DNA from 2 places in the Streptomyces sp. NPDC021749 genome. Region 2 is predicted to be linked to the other one. Evidence: riboswitches for the same ligand, from Rfam matches in the RefSeq annotation. Region 2 holds a riboswitch; the other holds the start of a gene.
The links. Region 2 has a riboswitch for S-adenosylmethionine ahead of AB0G35_RS36940 (aminotransferase class V-fold PLP-dependent enzyme). Riboswitches for the same ligand answer to the same signal wherever they lie in the genome.
Positions count from the first base shown of each region.

Region 1: it holds a riboswitch for S-adenosylmethionine, as region 2 does, so the genes downstream of both, thrC (threonine synthase) here and AB0G35_RS36940 (aminotransferase class V-fold PLP-dependent enzyme) in region 2, are expected to answer to the same signal.

Region 1 is NZ_JBFACE010000017.1:128,384-147,619, reverse strand. It holds gene AB0G35_RS19285 (Cmx/CmrA family chloramphenicol efflux MFS transporter) at 1-388, shown strand, start outside; gene AB0G35_RS19280 (DUF4031 domain-containing protein) at 560-835, opposite strand; gene AB0G35_RS19275 (hypothetical protein) at 844-1,215, opposite strand; gene AB0G35_RS19270 (MurR/RpiR family transcriptional regulator) at 1,339-2,271, shown strand; gene murQ (N-acetylmuramic acid 6-phosphate etherase) at 2,328-3,275, shown strand; gene AB0G35_RS19260 (PTS transporter subunit EIIC) at 3,387-5,093, shown strand; gene AB0G35_RS19255 (hypothetical protein) at 5,113-5,391, opposite strand; gene AB0G35_RS19250 (DUF998 domain-containing protein) at 5,564-6,196, opposite strand; gene groL (chaperonin GroEL) at 6,729-8,351, opposite strand; gene AB0G35_RS19240 (cold-shock protein) at 8,741-8,944, opposite strand; gene AB0G35_RS19235 (MoaD/ThiS family protein) at 9,439-9,717, opposite strand; gene thrC (threonine synthase) at 9,773-11,065, opposite strand; SAM riboswitch class I at 11,083-11,228, opposite strand; gene AB0G35_RS19225 (glucosyl-3-phosphoglycerate synthase) at 11,415-12,377, shown strand; gene AB0G35_RS19220 (trehalose-6-phosphate synthase) at 12,425-13,867, shown strand; gene AB0G35_RS19215 (hypothetical protein) at 13,982-14,671, shown strand; gene otsB (trehalose-phosphatase) at 14,903-15,766, opposite strand; gene AB0G35_RS19205 (DUF3263 domain-containing protein) at 15,866-16,147, opposite strand; gene AB0G35_RS19200 (extracellular solute-binding protein) at 16,218-17,438, opposite strand; gene AB0G35_RS19195 (ROK family protein) at 17,718-18,674, shown strand; gene nagA (N-acetylglucosamine-6-phosphate deacetylase) at 18,674-19,236, shown strand, end outside.
Region 2 is NZ_JBFACE010000087.1:1,246-10,242, reverse strand. It holds gene AB0G35_RS36940 (aminotransferase class V-fold PLP-dependent enzyme) at 14-1,435, opposite strand; SAM riboswitch class IV at 1,627-1,744, opposite strand; gene trpD (anthranilate phosphoribosyltransferase) at 1,837-2,901, opposite strand; gene AB0G35_RS36930 (ubiquinol-cytochrome c reductase cytochrome b subunit) at 3,043-4,680, opposite strand; gene AB0G35_RS36925 (Rieske 2Fe-2S domain-containing protein) at 4,677-5,738, opposite strand; gene AB0G35_RS36920 (c-type cytochrome) at 5,735-6,544, opposite strand; gene AB0G35_RS36915 (heme-copper oxidase subunit III) at 6,621-7,241, opposite strand; gene AB0G35_RS36910 (hypothetical protein) at 7,516-7,917, shown strand; gene AB0G35_RS36905 (Ig-like domain-containing protein) at 7,949-8,997, opposite strand, start outside.

The DNA of each region.
Region 1 (19,236 bases), on a different contig from region 2:
CGCCCACAGCCCGGTGGCCGCGATTGCGCTGTCGCTGATGCTCGGGGTGACCGCGTTCGCCACGGCCCCGGCCCTGAACGCCCGGATGTTCAACGTGGCGAACGCCGCGCCCACGCTGGCCGGCGCGACCACCACCGCGGCCTTCAACATCGGCAACACCGTAGGACCCTGGCTGGGCGGCCTGGCCATCGGCGCGGGCTGGGGCTACCCGTCCGTGGCCTGGACCGGTGCGGCGCTGGCCGCGGTCGCGGTCCTCACCACCGCCGTCGCCTTCCGGCTGCACCGCACAACGAACCGCTCACGGCTGATCGCCTCGTCGGGGACGGCGGCTCCGACGGGCCCGGCGGCCGCCACGACGACCACTCCGGAAACCGCGAAGCAGCTCTAGGGACCGCACGGCAGCTCCAAGCTGCCGCGACCACGGCCCGGCGCGCCGACAGGCCGCGCCGGGCCACTTCCACAGCGATCACGCCACACACGGCTCGTGTCCGTTCACCCGCCTCACGCCCCACGTCCGTAACACTCGCGCCCCACCGCTCACGTCCGTAACACCCGCGGCCTACTGGGTCCGTGCCGGCCGGTGCTTGGGCCGGCGCAGGCCGGCGGCCGTCAGCCGGCGCAGCAGTTCCTTGCTGCCGACCTCCACCGCCCCGGCGCGCACCGCATCGCCGTACCGCTCGGCCGGCAGGTCGTAGTGGTCGCGCTCGAAGGCGCCCCGGGGCACGCCGATGCGCGCGGCGAAGGCGTGCAGCTCGGCGAAGGACACATCGCTGACCAGGTGCGACCACATACGGCCGTGCCCTGGCCAGATCGGCGGGTCTATGTAGATCGCCAACGGCCACCTCAGCCTTCCGCCGGGGCGCGGAGCCGGCCGACGCGGGCGACCGCGACCGCCGTCTTCGGGCAGACCCAGTGCGGGTCGGGCCCCAACTCCGGCTCCACATCGAGGGAATGGGGGTCGCCCGACTCCCCACACACCGGGCACAGCGGCCAACGGCCGTACCGGTCCAGGAGGGCGTCCTGGACGTCCTGCGCGATCAGTCCCGCGACGAACGCCGCGCCTTCAGGCCACTGCTCCACCCACCACCGGCGGTGGACGACCGCGTCCTCGACGAGCGAGACGATGTCGGCGTCCGCCACCTCGTCCGCCATCAGGTCGGCGAGCACCAGCGCCCGCGCGGCATGCAATGCCTGCTCCAGCTCCATGCCCTCCATTGTCTCCCGGCCGCCCGACGCCGCTCGGCGTTGTCCACAGGCCGGGCGGCGGAGGCGGTGCGTTGTCCACAGCCCTCACGGAGGGTATTGACGCGATGCGGGAGATGAAATTACTTTTCAAGCGTGAGCAGCAGCCTGAAGGAAACTTTCAAGGACGTGGCCGTCGAGACCCGACCGGCCCCGGCCCCACCCGCCCCCGCGGCGCTGGCCGCCAAGGTCCGCACCCTCGCGCCGACGATGACCCGCTCCATGCAGCGGGTCGCCGAGACCGTCGCGAGCGACCCGGCCGGCTGCGCCGCACTGACTGTCACCGGCCTCGCGGAGCGCACCGGCACCAGCGAAGCCACCGTCGTACGTACGTCGCGGCTGCTCGGCTATCCGGGCTACCGCGACCTCCGACTTGCGCTCGCCGCGCTCGCCGCGCAGCAGGCGGCCGGCGGCGCGCCCGCGGTGACGGCCGACATAGCGGTCGACGACTCCCTCGTCGACGTCGTCGCCAAGCTGGCGCAGGAAGAGCAGCAGTGCCTGGCCGACACCGCGGCCGCCCTGGACGTCACCCAGCTCGAAGCGGCGGTCGCCGCCCTCGCGTCCGCCCGCCGGATCGACGTGTACGGCATCGGCGCGTCCAACCTCGTCGGCCAGGACCTCGCCCAGAAGCTGCTGCGCATCGGCCTGATCGCGCATGCGCACGCCGACCCGCACCTCGCGGTGACGAACGCCGTGCAGATGCGGGCCGGTGACGTCGCCCTCGCGATCACCCACTCCGGCCGGACCACCGACGTCATAGAGCCACTGCGGGTGGCCTTCGACCACGGCGCGACGACGATCGCCATCACCGGCCGCCCGGACGGCGAGGTCGCCGCGTACGCCGACCACATCCTGACCACCTCCACCGCGCGCGAGAGCGAACTGCGCCCGGCGGCGATGTCCTCCCGGACGAGCCAACTGCTGGTCGTGGACTGCCTGTTCATAGGCGTCGCGCAGCGGACGTACGAGACCGCCGCGCCCGCCCTCTCCGCCTCCTACGAGGCGCTGGCCCACCGCCACCAGCCCTGACCGCCGCCCGCCGCACGGGGGCGGCGTGCGCCCGACCCGGAAAGAGCCACCGAGCCATGACCTCCACCGCCGGCCACCCCCACTATGCCGATCTGCGCGCCGAGTTGGACGGCCTCACCACCGAGGCGTTCCGTCCCGACCTCGCCGAGATCGACCGCCGCTCCACCCTCGACATCGCCCGCACGATGAACGACGAGGACGCCACCGTCCCCGCCGCGGTCGCCCGGCGGCTCCCCGAGATCGCCGCCGCCATCGACGCCACCGCCGCCCGGATGGCCCGCGGCGGCCGGCTGGTCTACGCCGGCGCCGGTACGGCCGGCCGGCTCGGGGTGCTGGACGCCAGCGAATGCCCGCCGACCTTCAACACCGATCCCTCCGAGGTCCTGGGCCTGATCGCCGGCGGCCCGTCCGCGCTGGTCACGGCCGTCGAAGGGGCCGAGGACAGCAAGCAGTTGGCGGCCGAGGACCTGATCGCGATCGGGCTGACCGAGCGGGACACCGTCGTCGGCATCTCGGCCTCCGGCCGCACCCCCTACGCGATCGGCGCGGTCGAGCACGCCCGGGCCCGCGGCGCGCTGACCATCGGCCTGTCCTGCAATGCCGGTTCGGCGCTGGCCGCGGCCGCCGAGCACGGCATCGAGATCGTGGTGGGCCCCGAGCTGCTGACCGGCTCCACCCGGCTCAAGGCGGGCACCGCGCAGAAGCTGGTGCTGAACATGCTCTCGACCATCACCATGATCCGGCTGGGCAAGACCTACGGGAACCTGATGGTCGACGTCCGCGCCTCCAACGACAAGCTGCGGGCCCGCTCGCGGCGGATCGTCGCGCTCGCCACCGGCGCCACCGACACCGAGATCGAGACCGCGCTGGCCATAACGGACGGCGAGGTGAAGAACGCCATCCTCACCCTGCTCGCCGGCGTCGACGGCCCGACCGCCGCCCGCCTCCTCGCCGCCTCGGACGGCCATCTGCGCGCAGCTCTGGAAGCCGCCGGATCCCGCTGACACCGCCGGCCGCCCTTGCCCGGCTCGCTCCCCGTCTCCTCCCCTGCCGTCCCTCCGCCCTGCCCGCCGCCGCCCCCTGCCCCGGATTGTCCGCACAGCAAGGCACCGCACATGTCCGAAGACACCCACCGCGCCACCGCCGCCGCGCTCCTCCCGCTGGTCGGCGGCGCCCCCAACGTCACCTCCGTCGCCCACTGCATGACCCGGCTCCGCCTCGGCATCCGGGACCGCTCCCTGGTCCGGAACGAGGACCTCAAGGCGCTGCCCGCCGTCATGGGGGTCGTCGACGACGGGTCCGCCTACCAGATCGTGCTGGGCCCCGGCGCGGTCGCCCGGGTCACCCCCGCCTTCGAGACCCTGCTGGATCGGGCCCGCAGCACCGCGGAACCGGAAGCCCCGCCGGAGACCGCGCCCGAGACCGCCCGGCCCCCGACCGCCGCGCAGCCGGCCACCACCGCACAGCCGCCCGCCGACGCACCGCCGCCCCGCACCGCACGGCCCTCCACCACTGCTCCGCCCACCACCGCCGAGCAGCTCGCCGCCCGGGGCACCGCGCTCAAGGCCCGCCAGAAGGCCCGGAACGCCACCCCGGTCAAGCTGTTCCTGCGCCGGGTGGCGAACATCTTCGTCCCGTTGATCCCCGCGCTGATCGGCTGCGGCATCGTCGCCGGCATCAACGGCCTGCTCACCAACCTCGGCTGGCTGCCGTCCGTCGTCCCCGCGCTCACCGCCATCGCCTCCGGCTTCATGTCGCTGATCGCGGTGTTCGTGGGCCACCACACCGCCAAGGAATTCGGCGGAACACCGGTCCTCGGCGGTGCGGTCGCCGCGGTCGTCGTCTTCCCCGGCGTCAGCCACATCACCGCCTTCGGCCGCCACCTCTCCCCGGGCCAGGGCGGCGTACTGGGCGCACTGGCCGCCGCACTCCTCGCCGTCCAGGTGGAGAAGCACTGCCGCAAAAGAATCCCCGAGGCCCTCGACGTCCTCCTCACCCCCACCCTGACGGTCCTGACCACCGGCCTGGTCACGCTCTTCGGCCTGATGTACGTCGCCGGTGCGGCCGCCACCGCCATCGGCTCCTTCGCCACCTGGCTGCTCGCGCACGGCGGCGCGGCGGCCGGCTTCCTCCTGGGCGGGCTCTTCCTCCCCCTCGTCATGCTGGGCCTCCATCAGGCCCTGATCCCGCTGCACACCACCCTCATCCAGCAGCAGGGCTACACCGTCCTGCTGCCGATCCTCGCCATGGCCGGCGCGGGCCAGGTCGGCGCCGCCCTCGCCGTCTACGTCCGCCTCCCCCGCAACCGCTCGGTCCGTACGACCATCAAGTCCGCGCTGCCCGCGGGCTTCCTGGGCGTCGGCGAACCGCTGATCTACGGCGTGTCGCTCCCCCTCGGACGGCCCTTCGTGACCGCCTGCCTCGGCGGCGCGTTCGGCGGCGGCTTCATCGGCCTGTTCCACCAGCTCGGCGACACCGTCGGCGCCACCGCCATCGGCCCTTCCGGCTGGGCGCTGTTCCCCCTCGTCCAGGGCAACCACGGCATCGTCACCACACTCGTGGTCTACGCCCTGGGCCTGGCCGTCGGCTATCTGACCGGCTTTCTGGCCACGTACTTCTTCGGTTTCAGCAGACAGCTGCGTACCGACCTCAACACCCCACCGCACCCACCGGAATCGCCGGAACCGGCGGAACCGGCGGAATCACCGGAACCGGCGGAAGCTGCGCAACCGGCTGAGGTGGCGGAAGAGGCAGAGGAACCGGCGACAGCGGCCCCCGCCGCGCCACCCCCCACCGCCCGGGCATCGGCCGGAACCCAGTGACGTGCGCCAAGGGAGTCCGCTAAGCACCGGACCCCTCGTGCTCGCGGGTGGTCACCGCCTCGACGTGACCGCAGAACGCGCAGACCCAGACGGGCCCTTCGGTGTCCCGCTGCTGCCACATGGTGCGGCGGCAGCGGGGGCAGCCCGTCGTGCCGATGCCGTCCGCGCCCATCAGCGGCGGCTCGGGGGTCGCGTCGGCATAGGCGATGATCTGCTTGCGCAGCCGGTCGTCCGTGGTGTTGGCCATCTGGAGCAGGCGCACCACACGAGAACGGACTTCTTCGACAAACTCGGTCATCGTCGGAGCAGCGTACGCGCCCGGCGCGCGGTCATCGATCGGTTCGGTCAAATACCCGGTTCTGCGGACGCCCGCCACCCTCGAAGGAGTGAGACGGTCCCGCACGATTGACGCCCACCGCCCGCGGGGAGTGGTAGCGGGCGAGGCCCCGACGTCACCGTCTGACGGCCGCTCAGGGGGTGGCCGCGGGCGAGCGGGTCTCCGTGCGGGGGGCCGCGGACGCCCGGGCCGCCGCGGCCGAGCGATGTGAGGCGGCGGCCAGCAGGGCGAACCACACGCCCACCAGGACCAGATGGACACGCTGCGGGACACCGTGCCAGCCGGGCCGGCCGAACAGCGGACCCACGGTGCACACGGCGGCCGGCAGGGCCAGTGCCAGCACCCGCGGCCCCCACCGGCGGATCAGCTGCCGGCGCGGGCGCTCGACCACGGCGGCGCGGCTGAGCAGCGCCATCGACGCGAAGAGGAAGAAGTGCGCCAGGGCACTGGTGGCCGTGTGCCAGGGGTGTACGGCCTCGCACCCGGGCTCCAGCGAGGGCGCGCAGCGCATCGGCAGCGCCACGTCGGCGAGGGACGACAGCCCCAGGCCGGCCAGCGCCGCCCACCCGGCGCGGGACCAGCCGCCCGCCGCCGACCCGTACGCCAGCAGCGCGCCCAGGACGACGAAGGTGGCGCAGACGCACTCGATGCCGCCGAAGAGAGCGCGTAGCGGCTGGTCGGCGGCGTACAGCTCGCTGACGTACGAGTGCCGCGGGTCGAGGCCGGTCGGCAGCGCGAACTCCAGCAGCCAGCCGTTGTAGAGCACGGCGGCGACGGCGAGCAGCCGGGCCGCCCAGGCCTCCCGGTGCCCCGGACAACCGGGCCGGCCCGCGTACCGGCGACCCGCATCGCCGGGCCGGGCGGTTCCCCGTGGCTCGGCCTCCCCCGCTCGTCCCCCCGCCCACCGCGGCCGGGCCGCCCGGTCATCGCATCGCGCTCGTCCCCCCGGCAGGTTCGCGTTCCGCTCTTGCCCGGACATGATCAGTCGCCGCCCGCATCGGACCTGATCAGACCTCTACGCACCCTGGCTCGCACGAACACTCCTTCGTTTGCGATCACAGGGGGCGCGGCCACCCCGAGACCCTTGACCGTGACTGTCCATAGCCGATCCGGTGCACAGCGTAACCGCGATGCCGTCCCCGCCCGGAGAGGCTCAGAGGCACGGCGGCGGCCCCGAGGGAAAAACGCCGCCGGGGCGGCACCCCCCTTGCAAGGAGGGTGCCGCCCCGGCGTTCAGGACGGGTGATCCGGGAGGATCAACGTTCTGGTCCAGCGGGCCGGAGGTCCGGCGCGGTGGATCAGAAGTCCATGTCACCGCCCGGCATGCCGCCCGGAGCGGCCGCGGCGGCCTTCTCCGGCTTGTCGGCGATGACGGCCTCGGTGGTGAGGAAGAGCGCCGCGATGGAGGCGGCGTTCTGCAGCGCGGAGCGGGTGACCTTGGCCGGGTCGATGATGCCCTCGGCGACCATGTCGACGTACTCGCCGGTGGCGGCGTTCAGACCGTGGCCGACGGCCAGGTTGCGCACCTTCTCCACCACGACGCCGCCCTCAAGGCCGGCGTTGACCGAGATCTGCTTCAGCGGGGCCTCCAGGGCCAGCTTCACAGCCGCGGCACCGGTGGCCTCGTCGCCCTCCAGCTCGATCTTCTCGAAGACCGAGGAGGCCTGCAGCAGGGCCACGCCACCGCCGGCGACGATGCCCTCCTCGACGGCCGCCTTCGCGTTGCGGACGGCGTCCTCGATGCGGTGCTTGCGCTCCTTGAGCTCGACCTCGGTGGCGGCACCGGCCTTGATGACCGCGACACCGCCGGCGAGCTTCGCCAGGCGCTCCTGCAGCTTCTCGCGGTCGTAGTCGGAGTCGCTGTTCTCGATCTCGGCGCGGATCTGGTTGACCCGGCCCTGGACCTGCTCGCTGTCACCGGCACCGTCGACGATGGTGGTCTCGTCCTTGGTGATGACGACCTTGCGGGCGCGGCCGAGCAGGTCGAGACCGGCGTTCTCCAGCTTGAGGCCGACCTCCTCGGAGATGACGGTGCCACCGGTGAGGATGGCGATGTCGCCGAGCATGGCCTTGCGGCGGTCACCGAAGCCCGGGGCCTTGACGGCGACGGACTTGAAGGTGCCACGGATCTTGTTGACGACCAGGGTCGACAGGGCCTCGCCCTCGACGTCCTCGGCGATGATCAGCAGCGGCTTGCCGGACTGCATGACCTTCTCCAGGAGCGGCAGCAGGTCCTTCACGTTGCCGATCTTGGAGTTGACGATGAGGATGTACGGGTCGTCGAGCGACGCCTCCATACGCTCCATGTCGGTGGCGAAGTACGCCGAGATGTAGCCCTTGTCGAAGCGCATACCCTCGGTGAGCTCCAGCTCCAGACCGAAGGTCTGGGACTCCTCGACGGTGATGACGCCTTCCTTGCCGACCTTGTCCATGGCCTCGGCGATCAGCTCGCCGATCTGGGTGTCGGCGGCGGAGATGGAGGCGGTGGAGGCGATCTGCTCCTTGGTCTCCACGTCCTTGGCCTGCTCCAGCAGGGCGGCGGAGACGGCCTCGACGGCCTTCTCGATACCGCGCTTGAGGGCCATCGGGTTGGCGCCGGCGGCGACGTTGCGCAGGCCCTCGCGGACCAGAGCCTGGGCCAGGACGGTCGCGGTCGTCGTGCCGTCACCGGCGACGTCGTCCGTCTTCTTCGCGACCTCCTTGACCAGCTCGGCGCCGATCTTCTCGTACGGGTCCTCGAGCTCGATCTCCTTGGCGATGGACACACCATCGTTGGTGATCGTGGGGGCGCCCCACTTCTTCTCGAGGACGACGTTGCGGCCCTTGGGGCCGAGGGTGACCTTGACGGCGTCGGCGAGCTGGTTCATCCCGCGCTCGAGACCGCGCCGTGCCTCCTCGTCGAACGCGATGATCTTGGCCATGTGAAGTGGTCCTCCCGGACTGGGGTGGATTGCTCCGGACCGCGCTGGCGCCCGCGACGGACGACCTGCAGACCTGTTGTGGTTCCTTGCCCCACCCGGCCTGCGGGCCTCACCGACCCGGTCCTTCATTGTCACTCTCACTCGGAGAGTGCTAACGCCAATGATTAGCACTCGGGCCATGCGAGTGCAAGCCGCCCGGGGGCGACGTTGGGGGGTGATGGCCGGGCAACGGGTGGGCGCAAGCCGCCCGAAGGGCGTCGTTGGGGGGCGGCGGCCGGGCGACGGGTGGGCGCAAGCCGCCCGAAGGACTGAGGGCAGTCGGGCGACGGCAGAAGGCCCGTACCCCTTCAGGGGTACGGGCCTTCACAACGCAGCAGTCGGTCGGCGCCTCAGCCGGCCACCCGGACCATGTCCGCCTGCGGCCCCTTCTGGCCCTGCGAGATCTCGAACTCGACCCGCTGGCCCTCCTCAAGGGTGCGGTAGCCGTCCATCTGGATCGCGCTGTAGTGGACGAATACATCCGCACCACCGTCGACCGCGATGAAGCCGTACCCCTTCTCCGCGTTGAACCACTTGACGGTGCCCTGAGCCATGCCTAACTCCCCTATTACTGGCCCTTGCGCAGGACCGCACTCCGCGGACCCGGGTCAGACCTCACCCCGCGAAAGGCCCGTGGGGTGTGCGCCGGAACGCGTCGACCGCCGCTGAATGTATCTGGACCGATGCCCAGCGCAACAGGTCAATCGGACGAGAATTCTGGCGCCGGAGAATCGGCTATATGCGGCGAAATCGCGATTCTCCCGGGCAAGCCTGGCCGGGCATAGGGGTGCCTAACCGGCAAATGCCGCACACACTTTGAGCACAACTCAGCATGGATTCTTATGCGCTCGGCATACCCGGGGACATATACAGCGAGGAGATCGCCACAATGTTATCCCCTTTAACGAAACGGAATTGCCCCGTCCGTTTTTGATGGACGGGGCAATTCCGGTCAAGCAGGGGAAGAGATGGCGCAAATCCGCGCCTGTTCTCTCAACATCCGGACGCCGCGCGCCCGTAAGAACGCGCGGCCGGCCCGGACGGAAGGTCAGCAGCCTCCGGCGACCGCGGGGATGATCGAGACGCCCGCGCCGTCCGGCGTCGGCGTCTCCAGCCCCTGCTCGAAGCGGACGTCGTCGTCGTTGACGTAGACGTTCACGAAGCGGCGCAGCTTGCCGGCGTCGTCGAGCACCCGGGCCGCGATGCCCTGGTGGTTCTCCTCCAGATCGGCGATCACCTCGGAGAGGGTCGCGCCCTCGGCGGTGACCTCGGCCTCGCCGCCGGTGTACGTGCGGAGGATGGTGGGGATGCGGACCGTGACGCTCATGGTTCTGCCTTCCGGACAGGGATTACGGAGTACGTGTGCGAAGGACGGCGCGGACTCAGCCGGCCAGGCCGGCCGCGCGGAACGCGTCCAGGTTCGGACGGATCGTGGCCGTCGGCCCGGTGGTCGGCGCGACCGCGTCCAGCGTCTTCAGGCCGTCACCCGTATTGAGGACAACGGTGGTCAGCGCCGGGTCGAGCAGCCCCTCCTCGATGAGCTTCCTGGTCACACCGACGGTCACCCCGCCCGCGGTCTCCGCGAAGATGCCCTCCGTCCGGGCCAGCAGCTTGATCGCGTCCACGACCTGCTCGTCGTCGACGTCCTCCACCGCACCGCCGGTACGGCGCGCGATGTCCAGTACGTACGGACCGTCCGCCGGGTTGCCGATCGCCAGCGACTTGGCGATGGTGTTCGGCTTCTGCGGGCGCACGACGTCATGCCCGGCCTTGAAGGCCGTCGACACCGGCGAGCAGCCCTCCGCCTGGGCACCGAAGATCTTGTACGGCTTGTCCTCGACCAGCCCGAGGGCGATCAGCTCCTTGAGGCCCTTGTCGATCTTCGTCAGCTGGGAGCCGGACGCGATCGGGATGACGATCTGGTCCGGCAGCTGCCAGCCGAGCTGCTCGCAGATCTCGTAGGCAAGGGTCTTGGAACCCTCGCCGTAGTAGGGCCGCAGGTTGACGTTGACGAAGCCCCAGCCCTCGCCGAGCGGGTCGCCGATGAGCTCCGAGCAGAAGCGGTTGACGTCGTCGTAGTTGCCCTCGATGCCGACCAGGTCACCGCCGTAGATCGCGGCCATGACGACCTTGCCGGCCTCCAGGTCGTGCGGGATGAAGACGCAGGACTTGAAGCCCGCGCGGCGCGCCGCGGCGCCGACCGCACCGGCGAGGTTGCCGGTCGAGGAGCAGGACAGGGTCGTGAAGCCGAAGGCGCGGGCGGCCTCGACGGCGATCGCGACGACGCGGTCCTTGAAGGAGTGGGTCGGGTTGCCGGAGTCGTCCTTGACGTACAGGCCGCCGGTGACGCCGAGCTCGGCGGCGAGCCGGTCGGCCTTGACGAGCTTGGTGAAGCCGGGGTTGAGGTTCGGCTTCTCGGCCACGTCGGCGGGGACCGGGAGCAGCGGGGCGTAGCGCCAGATGTTGTCCGGGCCGGCCTCGATCTGCTTCCTCAGGGCCTCAGGGTCGCCGCTCGGCAGGTCGTAGGCGACTTCGAGCGGCCCGAAACAGCTGGCACAGGCGAAGATCGGGCCGAGGTCGAAGCGCTCACCGCACTCCCGGCAGGACAACGCGACGGCGGGGCCCAGAGCGACGGGAGTGGGGTTTGCGGTGGTTTCGGTGACTTGCACAGCCATGGAGGCGAGGCCCTTTCTCCTCATCTTCCTCGCGGCGCATCTCGTCGCGAGACGGATTTGGCACCTTCCCTAGCCGGGAGCCTCGGCGCGCTGGACGCGGAGACCGACTGGAGGGTTGCCGGGGCTTCAACGGGCCGTATCCCTCTGCCCCTCTGGATGAGCGGTATGGCGCTGGGACGAAACCCAGGCGTTTGTCGCGTGGCGACCCCGGCATGCGAGGGTCATCCGCGTTGTTCAAGACTGTAACCGAAGGCACTGACAGTTGAGATAGTCGTCCGAACCGCGAGATGGATCACACGATGGACCACATAGCGACCGCTGCACCGGCGGCCACCGAGGAGTCGTAAACGTGCTGGAAGAGGTGGAGCGCTGGCTGCGCAGTCGCTCGTGGTCGGCTGCCGATCGCCCATTGGAGCAGCTGCTGGCGGCCAAGCGCCAGACGGGCCGTACGGTCAGTGTCGTCCTGCCCGCGCTGGACGAGGAGGCCACGGTCGGCGCGATCGTGGCGACGATCCGTGCCGAGCTGATGACCGACGCCGTCCCGCTGGTCGACGAGCTGGTGGTGCTGGATTCCGGGTCCACGGACCGGACGGCCGACGTCGCGGCGGCGGCCGGTGCCAAGGTCGTCCACCGTGACGCGGTGCTGCCGCGGCTCCCCGTCGTCCCCGGCAAGGGCGAGGTGCTGTGGCGCTCGCTTCTCGCGACCACCGGCGACATCGTCTGCTTCGTCGACGCCGATCTGCGCGAGTTCTCCGCGACCTTCGTCGCCGGGATCGTCGGGCCGCTGCTGACCGATCCGGACCTGCAGTTCGTCAAGGCGATGTACGACCGCCCGCTGGAGACCGGGGGCGAGGGTGCGGGGCCGGGCCAGGGCGGCCGGGTCACCGAACTCGTCGCCCGTCCGCTGCTCAACCTCCACTGGCCGCAGCTGGCCGGCTTCGTCCAGCCGCTGGGCGGCGAGTACGCGGCCCGCCGTTCGCTGCTGGAGCGGCTGCCCTTCCCGGTCGGCTACGGCGTCGAGCTGGGCCTGCTCGTCGACGCACTGCACACCGTCGGCCTGGACGCCCTCGCCCAGGTGGACGTCGGCGTACGCAAGCACCGCCATCAGGACGGCCAGGCCCTCGGCAGGATGGCCGCCGCGATCTACCGCACCGCCCAACTCCGCCTGGCCCGCGGCCACTTGGTGCGGCCCCGGCTCACCCAGTTCGACCGCGGCGAGGCGGGCTTCGTGCCCCGGACCACGGACGTGGACACCGAGGAACGGCCGCCCATGACCGACATCCCGGAATACGCGGCCAGGCGGGCGGCCTGACCCGCGTCGCACGTTTGCACGGATCTGTCACTGGTTAATCTCGCGACATGGTCTCCGAGCGCAGTGTGGGCAACGCAGGTGCCGAGGTTCTCGTCGCGTCCAACCGCGGACCGGTCTCGTACGCCGTGGGGGAGGGCGGGGCGCTGACCGCGAAGCGGGGCGGGGGCGGGCTGGTGTCGGGGCTGTCGGCGATCGGTCCCGAGACGGACGCGGTGTGGGTGTGTGCCGCGCTCGGTGAGGGCGACCGGGAGAAGGTGCGGCGGACCGGCGACGTGCTGGACCGGGCCGACACCGGCGGACAGCGCGTCCGGATGCTGGACATTCCGTCCCATGTGCACGCCGACGCCTACAACGGCATCGCCAACTCGGTGCTGTGGTTCGTCCACCACATGCTCTACCAGACGCCGCTGGAACCGGTCTTCGACGCGGAGTTCCGGCGCCAGTGGGGGGCGTACGAGGCGTACAACCACGCCTTCGCGCAGGCGCTCGCCGGCGAGGCGGGCCGGGGCGCGGCGGTGCTGGTGCAGGACTACCACCTGGCGCTGGTGCCCGGGATGCTGCGGGCGCTGCGGCCGGACCTGAAGATCGCGCACTTCTCGCACACCCCCTGGGCGCCGCCGGAGTACTTCCGGATGCTGCCGGACGGGATCGCCGAGCAGCTGCTGCGCGGGATGACGGGCGCCGACCAGCTGGGGTTCCTGACGCACCGCTGGGCGGACGCGTTCAGCGCGTGCTGCGCCGAGGTGCTGGGCGGCACCGGCGGCACCCGGCTCGGGGTGTACGGGCTGGGGGCGGACGCCGGGTTCCTGCGGGAGCGGTCGCGGCGGGCGGACGTGGACGAGCGGCTGGCGGCGCTGCGCGAGCAGATCGGCACCGGCCCGGACGGGGCGGCGCGCCGGAGCATCGTGCGGGTGGACCGTACGGAGCTGTCGAAGAACATCGTGCGCGGGCTGCTGGCGTACCGGGAGCTGCTGGTGGAGCGGCCGGAGTGGCGGGAGCGGGTGGTGCACGTCGCGTTCGCGTACCCCTCGCGGCAGGACCTTGCGGTGTACCGGGAGTACACCGCGGAGGTCGGGCGGCTGGCCGAGGAGATCAACGCCGAGTTCGGCACCGAGGGCTGGCGGCCGGTGGTGCTGCACGTGAAGGACGACTTCGCGCGGTCGCTCGCGGCGTACCGGCTGGCGGACGTGGCGCTGGTCAACCCGATCCGGGACGGGATGAACCTCGTCGCCAAGGAGATCCCGGTGGTGTCCGAGGAGGGCTGTGCGCTCGTGCTGTCGCGCGAGGCCGGCGCCCATGAGGAGCTGGGCGCTGCGGCGCTGACGGTCAATCCGTACGACGTGGGCGGCACGGCGCGGGCGCTGCACGAGGCGCTGACGATGAAGGCCGGTGAACGGGCGGAGCGCACCGAGCGCCTGGCCGCGGCGGCCACCGCGCTGCCGCCGGCGCGTTGGTTCCTGGACCAGTTGCGGGCGTTGCAGGCGGGGTGAGGGGGCGGGGCGGGCGCGGTGGGGAGGCGGTGCCTCTGGGCGTGCCCCGCGCCGTTCAGGTCCGCGCCACCGGGGCGCGGGCTGTTCCGGTCCGCGGTGGGGTAGTTCTTCTCCATGCCGAACTCCGCGCGTGCCCTGCCGCTTTCCGTCCGTACGTCCGCGATGGCGGCGGCCGTCGCCGTGCTGGCTCTCACGGCCGGCGGGTGTTCGTCCGTCCGGACCCATCCCGATGCGAAGGGCGGTTCGGGCCGTTCGGGGACGTCGTCCCCCGCCTCGCCCTCGGGGGCGATAGCCGTGGGGCCCGGCCCCCAGGGTGCGTACACCGTGCAGCGGCAGCCCGCCCCCGGTACCTGCCACGTCCGCCACACCGCCGGCAGACAGCCGCTGCCGGACCCGAAGTGCACACCGGGCGCGACGAATCCGAAGGTGACCCCGGCGACGCTCAGGTCGACGATCTGCCGGAGCGGCTACACCAAGGACATCCGGCCCCCGGTGAACATCACCGGCCGCGAGAAGAAGGCCAATGCCGCGTCGTACGGCTATACGGGCCCGCTGCACGACGCCGAGTACGACCACCTCATCAGCCTCCAGCTGGGCGGCGACCCCAACGATCCCCGCAACCTGTGGGTCGAACCGCCGTCCCCGGGGCACCGGCCGGGTGCCGGGCCCAACAACCCCAAGGACGTGGTGGAGAACCGCCTCAAGGCCGCAATCTGCTCGGGCAAGGCCGACCTGACGAAGGCCCAGCAGGCCATCGCACGGGACTGGACGACGGCGGAGGCGGTACTGGGGCTGGGGAGGTAACGGGAGGCAGCGGCTGGGGGTGGCTGTGCCGGGGGGCCGGGGGCGGGGTGGGTGCCCTGGTGCGGGGGGGGCTGCCCTGGTGCAGGGGCTGCCCTGGTCTGGGGGTGGATGCGCTGGCCGGGGGGGTGGCTCGTCCCCTAGGGAGGGTCGAACAGATCCCGTAGGGGACGCGAAGGCCCCCTGCGGGGCCACAACGTGGCGGGGGTGGGTGGTATTCCCGCTGAGGGGGGCTCACCGGCTGGTGAGTCGGGCCGCCAGTGCGCCGAGCAGGTCGACGACGCCGGTCGGGCCGGCGACGACCAGGTCGGCGCGGTCGGCGAGTTCGGTGACCTCGTTGCTGCCGCTGCACACCAGGAGCCCGGTCAGGCCCTCGGAACGGAGTTTCTCCACGGCGGCGAAGGCGGCCAGGTCGCCGAGGTCGTCGCCGGCGTAGAGGACCGTCGAGGCGCCGGTTTCGCGGATCCAGTCGGCGAGCGCGACGCCCTTGTCCATCCCGGGCGGGCGGAGTTCGAGGACGAGGCGGCCCGGTTCGACGATCAGGCCGTGGCGTTCGGCCAGCGCGGTGAGCGGTGCGCGCAGCCGCTCGAAGGCGCCCTGGGGATCGTCGGCGCGGCGGGTGTGGATGGCGATGGCCCGGCCGCCCTTGCGCTCGACGGCGGTCTCGACCCAGGTGCCGTGCCAGACGCCGGAGCTGTCCAGGACGCCGGGGAGTTCGCCCTGTATGGCGGCGATCCCGGGGTGCGGCGGCGGGGCGTGCACGGTGCCGGTGGACGCCTCCCAGCGCTCGGCGCCGTAGTGGCCGAGGACGGTGAGGTGGCCCAGCCCGGGGACGTCGGCGAAACCGCCGAGGCGGACCGCGACGGCGGCCGGGCGGCCGGTGATCACCGCGGCGGCGCGCAGGTGCGGTACGAGGCGGCCGAGGGCGGTGACCGCGCCGTCGTGGGCGCGGGCCTTTTCCGGGTCGGGGACGATGTCGGCCAGGGTGCCGTCGAAGTCGAGGGCGACGACGGCGCGTTCCGGGTGGGCCAGCAGCGCGGCGAGGCCGTCGCGGCCGGCGGGGGTGACGGGGGTCGGCACGTTCGGGGGGCTGCCCATGCCGCCGACCCTACCGGCGGCAGGCGGGCGCACGGCCGGTGCACGGGCGCATCGGGCCGACGGGTCGCGGTACCGCCCGTGCCGCGGCAGCGCGCCCGGTCAGCGGCGGGCCCGGCGGGCGTCGCGGATCCGGCGCAGCCGGTTGACGGTGACGGGGTCGTGGGCGAGCGCCCGGGGGTCGTCCAGGAGGGCGTTGAGGAGCTGGTAGTAGCGGGTCGGGGAGAGGCCGAGCCGCTCGCGGATGGCGCGTTCCTTGGGGCCGGGGCCGGGCCAGGAGCGGCGCTCGACGGCGAGCACCGCCTCGTCCCGGGCGGACAGCCCGGAGCCGCCCGCGCCGCCGGTGGCCTGCGGGTCGTCCGTACTGCCGGGGCCGCTCGTCATCACGTTCCCACGATAAGCGCACGGTCGGACGGGGTGGGGGCCGGGCGGGTGGCCCGGCCCCGCGCGGGCGTCACTGGCTGCTGTTGTCCTCGGCGTCCGCGGCGTTCTGGATGTCGGTGAGCACGCCGGACGGGTTGCCGTTCGGGCCGACCACGGCGCCCATCTTGGCCTTGATGGTCTTGGAGACCATCGGCCAGGAGGTCTTGTCCGCGGGGTAGAACTCGGCGCCGGCCAGCTGCTTGAGGAAGCTGTGCAGCTTGGCGTAGTGGTCGTCGGCCAGCATCTGCTGGGAGGCGGAGGTGGTGACGGGCAGCAGTCCGTATTGGCCGGAGAACTTCACCACGTTCTTGTCGCTGTAGACGAAGTCGAGGAACTTGCCGGCCTCCTTGCGGTGGCCCTTCTGCTTGAACGCCATCATCCAGTCGGCGACGCCCATGGTGGCCTTGGCCGGGCCGTGCACGCCGGGCAGGTCGACGGTGCCGTAGTCGATGCCCTTGGCCTCGGCCTGCTTCATGAGGGTGGGGTGGCCGTTGAGCATGCCGACGTCGCCGGCGGCGAAGCCGGCGAAGGCGTCCTCGCGGTTGAGCTTGGCCGGGTCGCTGCCGGTCAGGTCCTTGCCGACCAGGTCGTTCTTCAGCCAGTTGAAGGTCTTGATGTTCTGCGGCGAGTTGATCTGGTACTTGCCGATGCTGTCGGTGTAGCTGCCGCCGCCGCTGAGCATCCACATCAGCGTCTCGGCCTGGGTCTCCTCGGGGCCGAGCGGCAGTGCGTAGGGCATCTTGACGCCGTGTGCCTTCAGCAGGGCGGCGTCGTGGGCGATGTCGTCCCAGGTCTTCGGCGGGCTGGTGATGCCGGCCTGGGCGAACAGCTTCTTGTTGTAGAAGAGCCGCCGGGTGCTGGCGCCGAAGGGCATGCCGTACTGGACGCGGTGGTATTCGCCGGCCTCGGCGAGGGCGGGCGTGAAGTCGGCCTGGACCGGTATGGAGAGCAGCTGGTCGGCGCTGTAGAGCTTGCCCTTGGCCGCGTAGTCGGCGTAGGCGCCTATCTGGGCGAGGTCGGGGGCGTTGCCGTCCTTGACCAGGTCCTCGACGTGCTTGTCGACATTGGTCCAGCTGTCGACCTCGACGTCGATCTTGATGCCGGGGTTCTTCTTCTCGAAGGCGCGGGCGAGCTGGTCCCAGTAGTGCTGGGAGCTGTTGGCCTCGCTGTCCCCGTAGTCCGCGGCGATCAGCTTGAGGGTGACGTCGTCGTCACCCGGTCCGCCGCCGCAGCCGGTGAGTGTCAGTGTCATGGTGGTGGCCGTTGCCGCCGCCGCCAGGCTCAAGTACCGCCGCTGCACCCGCTGTTACCGCCCTTTTCCTGTCCCGAATTCCCGTGCTGCCGGGTTCCTCAACGCCGCTTCGGGGATCGCCCTCGCCCGGCGTGAACAGCGGGTTTCCACCCGCGTCCGATACAAGGTCTACACCACCCGCGGTTGCTCTTCGGTATCGGGCTCCCACAATTCCTTCACCCGGGACAGGGCCGGTGAGTGGACTAGACCTTTCGGGGCGCATCGCGCGAAACTGTTCCCGTGAGACATGTCATCGCCCTTGATGTGGGCGGCACCGGGATGAAGGCCGCCCTCGTAGGGGTCGATCCCGCGCCGTCCGGGAAGACACCGCCCGCCCTGCTCTACGAGGCACGGCGGCCCACCGGCCGCGAGCGCGGCCCCGACGCCGTGGTGGAGACGATCCTCGGCTTCGCCGCCGAGCTCCGCGACCTCGGCACCGCCCGCTTCGGCACCCCCGCCGAGGCCGCCGGCGTCGCCGTCCCCGGCATCGTCGACGAGACCTCCGGCACCGCCGTCTACGCCGCCAACCTCGGCTGGCGGGACGTCCCGCTGCGCGCGCTGCTGTCCGAGCGGCTCGGCGGGGTCCCGGTCGCGCTCGGCCACGACGTGCGCACCGGCGGCCTGGCCGAGGGACGGATCGGTGCCGGCCGGGACGCCGGCCGCTTCCTGTTCGTCCCGCTGGGCACCGGCATCGCCGGCGCCATCGGCATCGGCGGCCGCATCGAGGCCGGGGCGCACGGCAGCGCCGGCGAGATCGGCCACATCGTCGTACGGCCCGGCGGGCGGGCCTGCGGCTGCGGCCAACGGGGCTGTCTGGAGACGCTGGCCTCGGCCGCCGCGGTGGGCCGGGACTGGGCAGCGGCCTGCGGCGATCCCGAGGCCAGCGCGGCGGACGCGGCCAAGGCCGTGGCGTCCGGCGACGAACGCGCCCGGGCGGTGTGGCGGGACGCGGTGGACGCGCTGGCCGACGGGCTGGTCACCGGGCTGACCCTGCTCGACCCGGAGATGCTGATCGTCGGCGGCGGACTGGCCGAGGCGGGCGACACGCTGTTCGCGCCTCTGCGGGAAGCGGTCCGGCGGCGCGTTACGTTCCAGCGGCTCCCCTCGATCGTTCCGGCGGCTCTCGGGGACGCCGCCGGGTGCCTGGGCGCGGGACTCCTCGCCTGGGATCTTCTCTCCACGGAGGTAACCGCCTGATGGCACAGCAACAGTTGGCGCAGCCGGCCGCGGGTCCCCGGCGCACCGTCCTGTCCGGCGCCCGGATCGCCCGCCCGTCCGGTGTCGTCGAGCGCGGCCGGATCACCGTCGAGGGCAGCCGGATCGCCGCGGTCCACAGCCGCGACGCCGACCTGACCGAGGACCGCGGCGCCGACGCCGTGGACCTCACCGGCCACCTCGTCGTGCCCGGCTTCGTCGACATGCATGTGCACGGCGGGGGCGGCGGCTCGTTCTCGTCCGCCGACCCCGGGGAGTGCATGACCGTCATCGAGGCCCACCGCCGGCACGGCACCACCTCGATGGTCGCCTCCACCGTCACCGGCGAACTGTCCGAACTCGCCCGGCAGGCCGGGGTGCTGGCCGAGCTCGTCCAGCAGGGCGAACTGGCCGGGATCCACTTCGAGGGCCCGTTCATCTCCCCGAACCGCTGCGGCGCCCACCAGCCGGGGCTGCTGCGCGACCCGGACCCGTCCGACGTCCGCAAGCTCCTCGACGCGGCGCACGGCACCGCCGCGATGATGACCGTCGCCCCCGAACTCCC
Region 2 (8,997 bases):
GGGAGGCCCCCGCTTACGCGGGGACGCAACGCCCGTCCTCCGTGCGGTAGTTCCAGCGGGCGCCGTCGGAGACGAGTTCCTTGACCGCTCGCAGGAAGCGGTCGACATGCTCGTCGGGCGTGCCCGCGCCGAAGGACACGCGGATGGCGTTGAGGGAGCTTTCGCCGGGGGCCGCGTCGGGGGCGCCGCACTCGCCGGGGTCCTGCGGGGCGCTGCCCAGCAGGGTGCGGACGAGCGGGTGCGCGCAGAAGAGGCCGTCGCGGACGCCGATGCCGTACTCGGCGGAGAGGGCGGCGGCGAAGTGGGAACTGTTCCAGCCGTCCACCACGAAGGAGATCACGCCGACGCGCGGGGCGTCGTCGCCGAAGAGGGAGAGGACGCGCACCTCGGGGACCTCGGCCAGCCCCGCGCGGACCCGCGCGATCAGCTCCTGTTCGCGGGCGACGAGTGTGTCGAAGCCCGCCTCGGTGAGCGCCTTGCAGGCGGAGGCGATGGCGTAGGCGCCGATGACGTTGGGCGAGCCGGCCTCGTGGCGGGCGGCCGTGGTGTGCCATTCGACGTCGACGCCGCCGTCCGGGCGCCGCGAGACCGTGCGGCTGGCGCCGCCGCCCGCCAGGTACGGGTCGGCGTCCTGCAGCCAGTCCGCACGGCCGGCCAGAACACCGGCGCCGAACGGCGCGTACAGCTTGTGGCCGGAGAAGGCGACCCAGTCGACGTCGAGTTCGGCGAGGTCGACGGGGTGGTGCGGGGCGAGCTGCGCGGCGTCGAGGACGATCCGGGCGCCGTGCGCATGCGCCGCGGCGGCCAGTTCGCGGACCGGCCACAGTTCGCCGGTGACGTTGGAGGCGCCGGTGACGCAGACCAGGGCCGGGCCGTAGGGCTCGCGGTCGGCGAGGGCTCGCTCCAGGGTTGCGACGGCCTGCGCCGGGGTGCGCGGGGCGTTGAGGTAGGTGACCGTCAGGTCGGCGCGCTGTTCCCAGGGCAGCAGCGAGGCGTGGTGCTCGGTCTCGAAGACGAATACCCGGGTGTTCTGCGGGAGTACGGCGGCGAGGAGGTTGAGCGAGTCGGTGGTGGAGCGGGTGAAGACCACTTGGTCGCCTTCCCGTCGCCCCTCACCGGCCTTGCCCGACGGGTCTTCGCCCGGGCCTCCTTCGATACGGCAGCCGAGGAAGTCGGCAACCGTGCGGCGGGCGTTCTCGAAGAGGTCGGTGGAGAGCTGCGAGAGGTATCCGGCGCCGCGGTGCACGCTGCCGTAGTAGGGGGCGTAGGCGGCCACGTCGTCCCAGACCCGCTGCAGTGCCGGGGCGCTGGCGGCGTAGTCCAGCGCGGCGTAGTCGACCTCGCCGCCGGTCACGAGCGGGACCCGGACGTCCCGGCCGAGGACCGGCAGCGGGGCGCAGACGGAGCGGTCGGCGGCAACGGCGGAAACGGACATGGCGAACTCCCGTGAGGCGTGAGCGAATTCGCTGCGGGGCAGGGCGCGGCGGCGCTTTCGGGTGTGCGGAAGCGCGCGGCGCGGGGCGCAGCGTGAAAGGAAAAAAGGGGTGCGGAAAAGGGGCCTTGGGGCCCTATCGCATTCGCTGATTCACGGAAGTTCTCCCTCGGGGACCAGGATCCCTGGCGAGGGATCCGCGCTTGCCGCAGACCTCGCTGACTGCGGCCTGGTCATCACCCGGGGCACCCCGCCACGGAAGGAGGGTTGCCGGACAGCGGGCCGGGGCCTGTGTCGCTGTCACTCGTGACCTGCGCAGCATCATGCCACAAGAGCGTTTACGCGCAAGGGCCCGGTCCATATGACGGACCGGGCCCCGCGTCACACCCTGCGTCACCGACCGCTCAGGCGTTGCTGGCGGCCACCCAGCGCTCCAGCGCCCGCTTGGCCGCGCCCGAGTCGATCGAGGCGGCGGCCCGCTCGATGCCGCGCCGGATCTGCTCGGCCAGCGGGGCGTCCGACGGCTCCAGCGCGGCGAGTGCGGCCGCGGAGTTCAGCAGCACCGCGTCGCGGACCGGGCCGGTCTCGCCGTCCAGCAGCCGGCGGGCGACGTCCGCGTTGTACGAGGCGTCGGCGCCGCGCAGCGCCTCGACGGGGACGAGGGGGATGCCGACGTCGCGGGGGTCGAAGGCCTCCTCGCGGACCGTGCCGTCGCGCACGATCCAGACCCGCGAGGTGGCGGTGGTGGTCAGCTCGTCGAGGCCGTCGTCGCCGCGGAAGACCAGGGCGGAGGAGCCGCGCTCGGCGAGCACGCCGGCCAGGATGGGCGCCATCCGGGCGTCCGCGACGCCGGTGGCCTGGGCCTTCACCCGGGCGGGGTTGGTCAGCGGGCCGAGCACGTTGAACGTGGTGCGGATGCCGAGCTGGCCGCGGGCGTTGGCGACGTGCCGGAGGGAGGGGTGGAACTTCACCGCGAAGCAGAAGGTGATGCCGGCCTCCTGGGCGACCTCGGTGACCCGCTGCGGGGTGAGGTCGAGGTTGACGCCGAGCTTCTCCAGGACGTCGGAGGCGCCGCTGGCGGAGGACGCGGCGCGGTTGCCGTGCTTGACGACCTTGGCGCCGGTGCCGGCGACGACGATCGAGGACATGGTGGAGATGTTGACGGTCTTGGCGCCGTCGCCGCCGGTGCCGACGATGTCGACGCTGGGGCCCGGCACCTCGATCAGCCGGGCGTGCTCGTACATCGTCCGGACCAGTCCGGAGATCTCCGCGACGGTCTCGCCCTTGGCGCGCAGGGCCACCGCGAATCCGGCGATCTGGGCGTCGCTGGCCTCGCCCCGCATGATCCTGTCCATCGCCCAGGCGGTGTCGTCGGCGGTGAGGTCGCGGCCGTCGAGCAGGGCGTTCAGGAGGCCCGGCCAGGTGTGGGCCGCCACGCTGTCGCCGCCTGCCGGGGTCACAACGTTCATGGTCCACGCTCCTGGTGTCTGTCCTGCTTATGCCGTTCACCCTATCGAGACGGACGGCACGCCGGAGGGCCCCGTCCGACGTGCGGACGGGGCCCTCTGGGTGGCGTACTACCTACGGTGCGCTACGAGGCGCGCGAGTGATCAGTGGTGGCCGTGGCCGCTGGTGATCTCCCGGTACTCCTCGACCGTGGGCTTGGGGATGACGTTGTCCTCGCCGTAGTAGCTCTTGGAGAGCTTGGCGCGGAGCTTCTGCGACCGCTTGATCTTGCGGCGGACGCCGTTCTCGTCGACCTCCGGGCCCAGCTCGAACGGCTCGGGCTGCTCGTGCTGCGTCAGGAAGTGCAGCTGCTCCTGGTTGAGCGGCTCGTGGACCTCGATGAACTCACCGTGCGGCAGGCGCTTGATGATGCCGGACTCGCGGCCGTGCAGCACCTTGTCCTTGTCGCGCCGCTGCAGACCCAGGCAGATCCGCTTGGTGGCGATGAAGGCCAGCACCGGGCCGACGAAGAACGCGATCCGGACGAACCAGGTGATCGAGTTGATCGACAGGTGGAAGTGGGTGGCCCACAGGTCGTTACCGCCACCGATCAGCATCACGAAGTACGCGACCAGCCAGGCCACACCGAAACCGGTGCGGGTGGGCACGTTGCGCGGGCGGTCCAGGATGTGGTGCTCGCGCTTGTCACCGCGGACCCAGGACTCGACGAACGGGTAGACCGCGATGGCGACCAGGACGAGCGGGAAGAGGAGGATCGGGATCAGCACACCGAAGTTGATGGTGTGGCCCCAGAAGTTCCACTCCCAGCCCGGCATGACACGGACCAGGCCCTCGGCGAAGCCCATGTACCAGTCCGGCTGCGCACCAGTGGAGACCTGGTCCGGCCGGTACGGCCCTATGGCCCACACGGGGTTGATGCTGGCGACCGCGGCGATCACCGAGATCACGCCGAAGACCAGGAAGAAGAAGCCTCCGGCCTTGGCCATGTAGACCGGCAGCAGCGGCATGCCGACGACGTTGGTGTTGGTCTTGCCGGCACCCGGGAACTGCGTGTGCTTGTGGTAGAAGACCAGGATCAGGTGCGCCACCAGCAGGCCGAGCATGATGCCGGGCAGCAGCAGCACGTGGATCGTGAAGAACCTCGGGATGATGTCGTGCCCGGGGAACTCGCCGCCGAAGATGAACATCTGCAGGTACGAACCGACCAGCGGCATCGCCAGGATGACGCCCTCGATGAACCGCACGCCGGTGCCGGAGAGCAGGTCGTCGGGGAGTGAGTAGCCGGTGAAGCCGGTGAACATGCCGAGCACCAGCAGCAGGAAGCCGAACAGCCAGTTGACCTCGCGCGGCTTGCGGAAGGCGCCGGTGAAGAACACCCGCATCATGTGGACCATCATCGCGGCCAGGAAGACCAGCGCCGCCCAGTGGTGGATCTGGCGGATGAGCAGACCACCCCGGACGTCGAAGCTGATGTCCAGCGTCGACTCGAAGGCCTGGGTCATCCGGATCCCCTGCATGGGCACGTAGGAACCGTGGTAGGTCACCTCGGCCATGCTCGGGTGGAAGAACAGCGTCAGGTAGACACCGGTCAGGATGATGATGATGAAGCTGTAGAGCGCGACCTCACCCAGCATGAAGGACCAGTGGTCCGGGAAGATCTTGCGCATGTTGGCCTTGGCGAGGCTGTAGATGCCCAGCCGGCCGTCCGCCCAGTCGGCGATCCGCTCGCCCCGCGGCGCCTGGCCGCGGCGCGTGGTGGTCGCGCTTGTCTCGTTACTCATCCGCGCTCCCAGAAGCTCGGGCCGACGGGCTCCTCGAAACCGCTGGCGGCTTCCAGGAAGCCGTCCTTCACCGTGATGTGCAGCTGCGGCAGGGCGTGTCCGGCCGGACCGAAGATCACCCGACCGCCGTCGGAGAGGTCGAACGTCGACTGGTGGCAGGGGCAGAGCACGTGGTGCGTCTGCTGCTCGTACAGGCTGATCGGGCAACCCACGTGGGTGCAGATCTTCGAGTAGGCCACGATGCCCTCGTGGGACCACGCGAGTTCCTGCTTGTCCTTGATGTTCTGCGGCTGGATCCGCACGAGCATCAGGGCGTCCTTGGCGATCTTCTCGTTGAAGTCCTCCTGGTCCTCCTCCAGGCCCTCGGGCTTGGCGAAGGTCAGGGAGCCGACCGCGATGTCCTCGGGACGCAGCGGGAGGTTGGTGGACTGGTTGACCAGGCGGACGCCCTTCTTCCAGTTCGTCGTGCGCAGCTTCGTCTCGGGCAGCGGCCCGAGGTCACGCAGCAGGACGACACCGGAGAGCGGCACCAGGGCCAGCGCACCGAACATCGAGTTGCGGATCAGCTTGCGGCGGCCGAACCCGGACTCCTCGGCGCCCAGCTTGAAGTCCGCCAGGACCTTGGCCTTGACCTCGGGGCTGGCCTCGATCGGGTGGCGGTCGTCGGCGACCTCCACGTCCGACATCAGCGTGCGGGCCCAGTGGACCGCGCCGGCGCCGATGCAGAACAGGGCGGCACCCAGGGTCAGGCCGAGCGCGAAGTTCAGCGCGCTGATGTGGCCGATCGGCCAGATGTAGACGATCTTGTCGATCGGGATGGCCACGTAGGCGGCGATGAAGGCCACCGTGGCGATCATGGACACCAGGAAGAGCAGGGCGACGGTGCGCTCGGAGCGCTTGGCGGCCCGCTCGTCGATGTCCTGCTTGCGGTGCTCGTGGGCCGGCAGGCCCGGGTCGGCGAACGGGTCGTCCGCCGGGCGCACCGCGCCTTCGTGAGCCTCCCGCTCACCGGGCAGAATTTCTTCTGGCACGTCTTCGTGTCGTCCAGTCTCGCTCATGACTTCTTGGCCTTCGTAGTCCGGGCTGCGACCCAGATGGCGACCGCGACCAGCGCGCCCAGGCCGAAGATGTAACCGAAGAGACCCTCACTGACCGGACCGAGACCGCCGAGGTCGAGGCCGCCGGGGCTCTCGGATTCATCGCCGTTGACGGCGCCGAGGTACGCGATGATGTCCTTCTTGTTCTGCTTGCTCAGCGAGCCGTCACCGAAGGAGGGCATGTTCTGCGGGCCGGTTTCCATGGCCTCGTAGATGTGCTTCGGGTCCACGCCCTCCAGCGTCGGTGCGAACTTGCCGTCGGTGAGGGCGCCGCCCTTACCGGTGAAGTTGTGGCACTGCGCGCAGTTGGTGCGGAACAGCTCGCCGCCCTTGGCGATGTCGGCGCCCTTGGAGTCGTACTGCGACTTCTCCGGGATGGTGGGGCCGGCACCCAGCGACGCGACGTAGGCCGCCAGCTGCTCGCGCTGGGCGTTGTTGTAGATCGGCTTCTTCCGCGGCACCTGGGCGCCGGGCTGCTGGGCCGGCATGCGGCCGGTGCCGACCTGGAAGTCGACGGCTGCGGCACCGACGCCGACCAGGCTCGGGCCGTCGGTGGTGCCCTGACCGCCGGTGCCGTGGCAGCTGGCACAGCCCACGGCGTAGAGCTTCTTGCCCTCCTTGATGGCAAGGGACTGGGCGGTGTCATCGGCCTGAGCCTTGTCCGCCGGCGCGAACGCGGCGTACAGCCCCCCGGTGACCGCCAGCGCGAAGAGTAGGACGACGAGCGCCGCCAGCGGATGGCGCCGTCGTGCGGAGAGCTTTTTCACGGATTACCCCGGTGTCAGGATCTTCTGCGTCGATGCTTTGGCTATGTCTGTCTGATCTGCGGGTCGGTCGGACCGGTCAGCGGATCAGGTAGATCGTGGCGAAGAGGCCGATCCAGACGACATCGACGAAGTGCCAGTAGTAGGACACGACGATGGCCGCGGTGGCCTGCGTGTGGGTGAACCTCTTGGCCGCGTACGTCCTGCCCAGGACCAGCAGGAAGGCGATCAGACCGCCCGTCACATGCAGTCCGTGGAATCCGGTGGTCAGGTAGAACACCGAGCCGTACGGGCCGGACGAGAGCGACAGGCCCTCGTGCTTGACCAGCTCGGTGTACTCGAAGACCTGACCGCCGATGAAGATGGCACCCATGATGAAGGTGACCACGAACCAGGCCCGGAGCTTCTTGACGTCGCCGCGCTCGGCCGCGAAAACGCCGAGCTGGCAGGTCAGCGAGCTGAGCACCAGGATCGTGGTGTTGGTCGCGGAGAACGGAAGGTTCAGCGCGCTGGCCGATTCCTTCCAATAAGCCTCTCCGGTCACGGATCGAAGGGTGAAGTACATCGCGAAGAGGGCCGCGAAGAACATCAGCTCGGAACTCAGCCAGATGATGGTTCCGACGCTGGTGAGGTTCGGCCGATTGACCGACGGGTGCGCGTGCCCGGTTTCTACTGTCGTTGCTGTCGCCACGACCGACATTATGTCGGTCGCTTATCCCGCCCTCACTCCGGGGGGTGCCGTTCGGTGTGTCAAGGACGTATGCCCTGCTCGTACGGCCCATTTCCGGCGTCGCCCGAAGGAGGGAAGGCCGGCCGCCGGTACGGTCCCGCGGTCCGCGCGGGCCCGGTCCTGACGGGCCGTCGGGCAGATCTTCGGTCCTTTCGCCCCCTGCTGCGGGGGCCCACCGCGGGAGTAGCATCCGGCCCATCAGCCCCACCCGATGCTGTGCCGCTACGAAGAGCGTGGAGGAACGATGCAGGCGACTGCCACGGTGCTGGTCTACAGCGACAACGCGGGCACCCGCGAGCAGGTCCGGCTGGCGGCCGGCCGGCGCCCCGCCGCCGATGCCCCGGAGATCGAGATCCTGGAGTGCGCCACCGCACCGGCGGTCCTCGAAGCCCTGGAGCAGGGCGGCATCGACGTCTGCGTGCTGGACGGCGAGACCGCGCCGGCGGGCGGTATGGGCGTCTGCCGGCAGATCAAGGACGAGATCTTCCGCTGCCCGCCGGTGCTGCTGCTGATCGGCCGCCCCCAGGACGCCTGGCTGGCCACCTGGAGCCGCGCGGACGCCGCGGTGACCCATCCGATCGATCCGGTGGCCTTCGCGGACGCCCTGGCCGGCCTGCTGCGCCGCAGGAACCTCGTACAGGCCTGAGGCGCCGCGCTGAGGGCCGCTGGAGGCCGTTTCAGATCTTCGGGCGCAGCCGGGCGTCGGAGCCGGGGTCCTGCTGCCGCTCGGCGGCTCCTGTGGTGCTGGACGCCTTGTTCTTGAGGGCGCTGCCGGCGCGCCATTCCTTCCAGGGCATGTTCCAGTCGCCGAAGCCGTTGTCGAACGGCGTCATGGTGTCGCCGCCGCTGTTGATGACCTTGACGATGTCGCCGACCCGCACGGTGTTGAAGAACCACTGGGCGTTGCCGGTGGACATGCCGGTGCAGCCGTGGCTGACGTTGGCCGCGCCCTGTGATCCGACGGACCAGGGCGCGGCGTGCACGTACTCCCCGCTCCAGGTCACCCGGGTGGCCCAGTAGACCGGCAGGTCGTAGGAGTCCGAGCTGCCGGCGGCGATGCCGACGGTGGAGCTGCGCATCCGGACGAAGCTCTCCTTGCCCAGGATGACCTTGACGCCGTTGCGGGTGGAGAAGCCGGGCTTGCCGGTGGTGACCGGGATGGTGTTGATGGACGTGCCGTTGCGCAGCACGGTCATCTGGTGCGCGGCCGCGTCGGTGATGGCTTCCACGCGGTCGCCGGTGGTGAGTTTGACGGGCTTGGAGGGGCCGCCGTACAGCCCCTTGGCGATCTTCAGGCCGGCCAGGTTGCTGTGTACCGAGATGGTGGCGTGGGCCGGCCAGTAGACCTTCGGGCGGAAGTGCAGCTTCTTGTCGTCCACCCAGTGCCAGGCGCCCTCGACGCGCGGCATGGAGTCGACCTTGAGGGCGCTTTCGACGATGGCCCGGGCCTTGGGGTCCTTGATGGGCCGGCTCAGCTCGGCGGTGACCGGCTGGCCGACGCCGTATTCGCCGCTCTCGGGGCCGAAGGCGGCGGTCAACTGGCCGTCCGCGTCGGTGGTGTGCACCACCAGCGTCTTGCGGCCGGGGGTGCCGTCCTCCTCCTCGGTGCTGACCCGCACCGTGTAGCGGGTGCCGGCGGCCAGGGGCACCGTGGTGCGCCAGTGCCGGCCGTCGGCGCTCAGTTCGCCGCGTACGAAGCGGCCGGTGGAATCGGTGGCGGTCACGT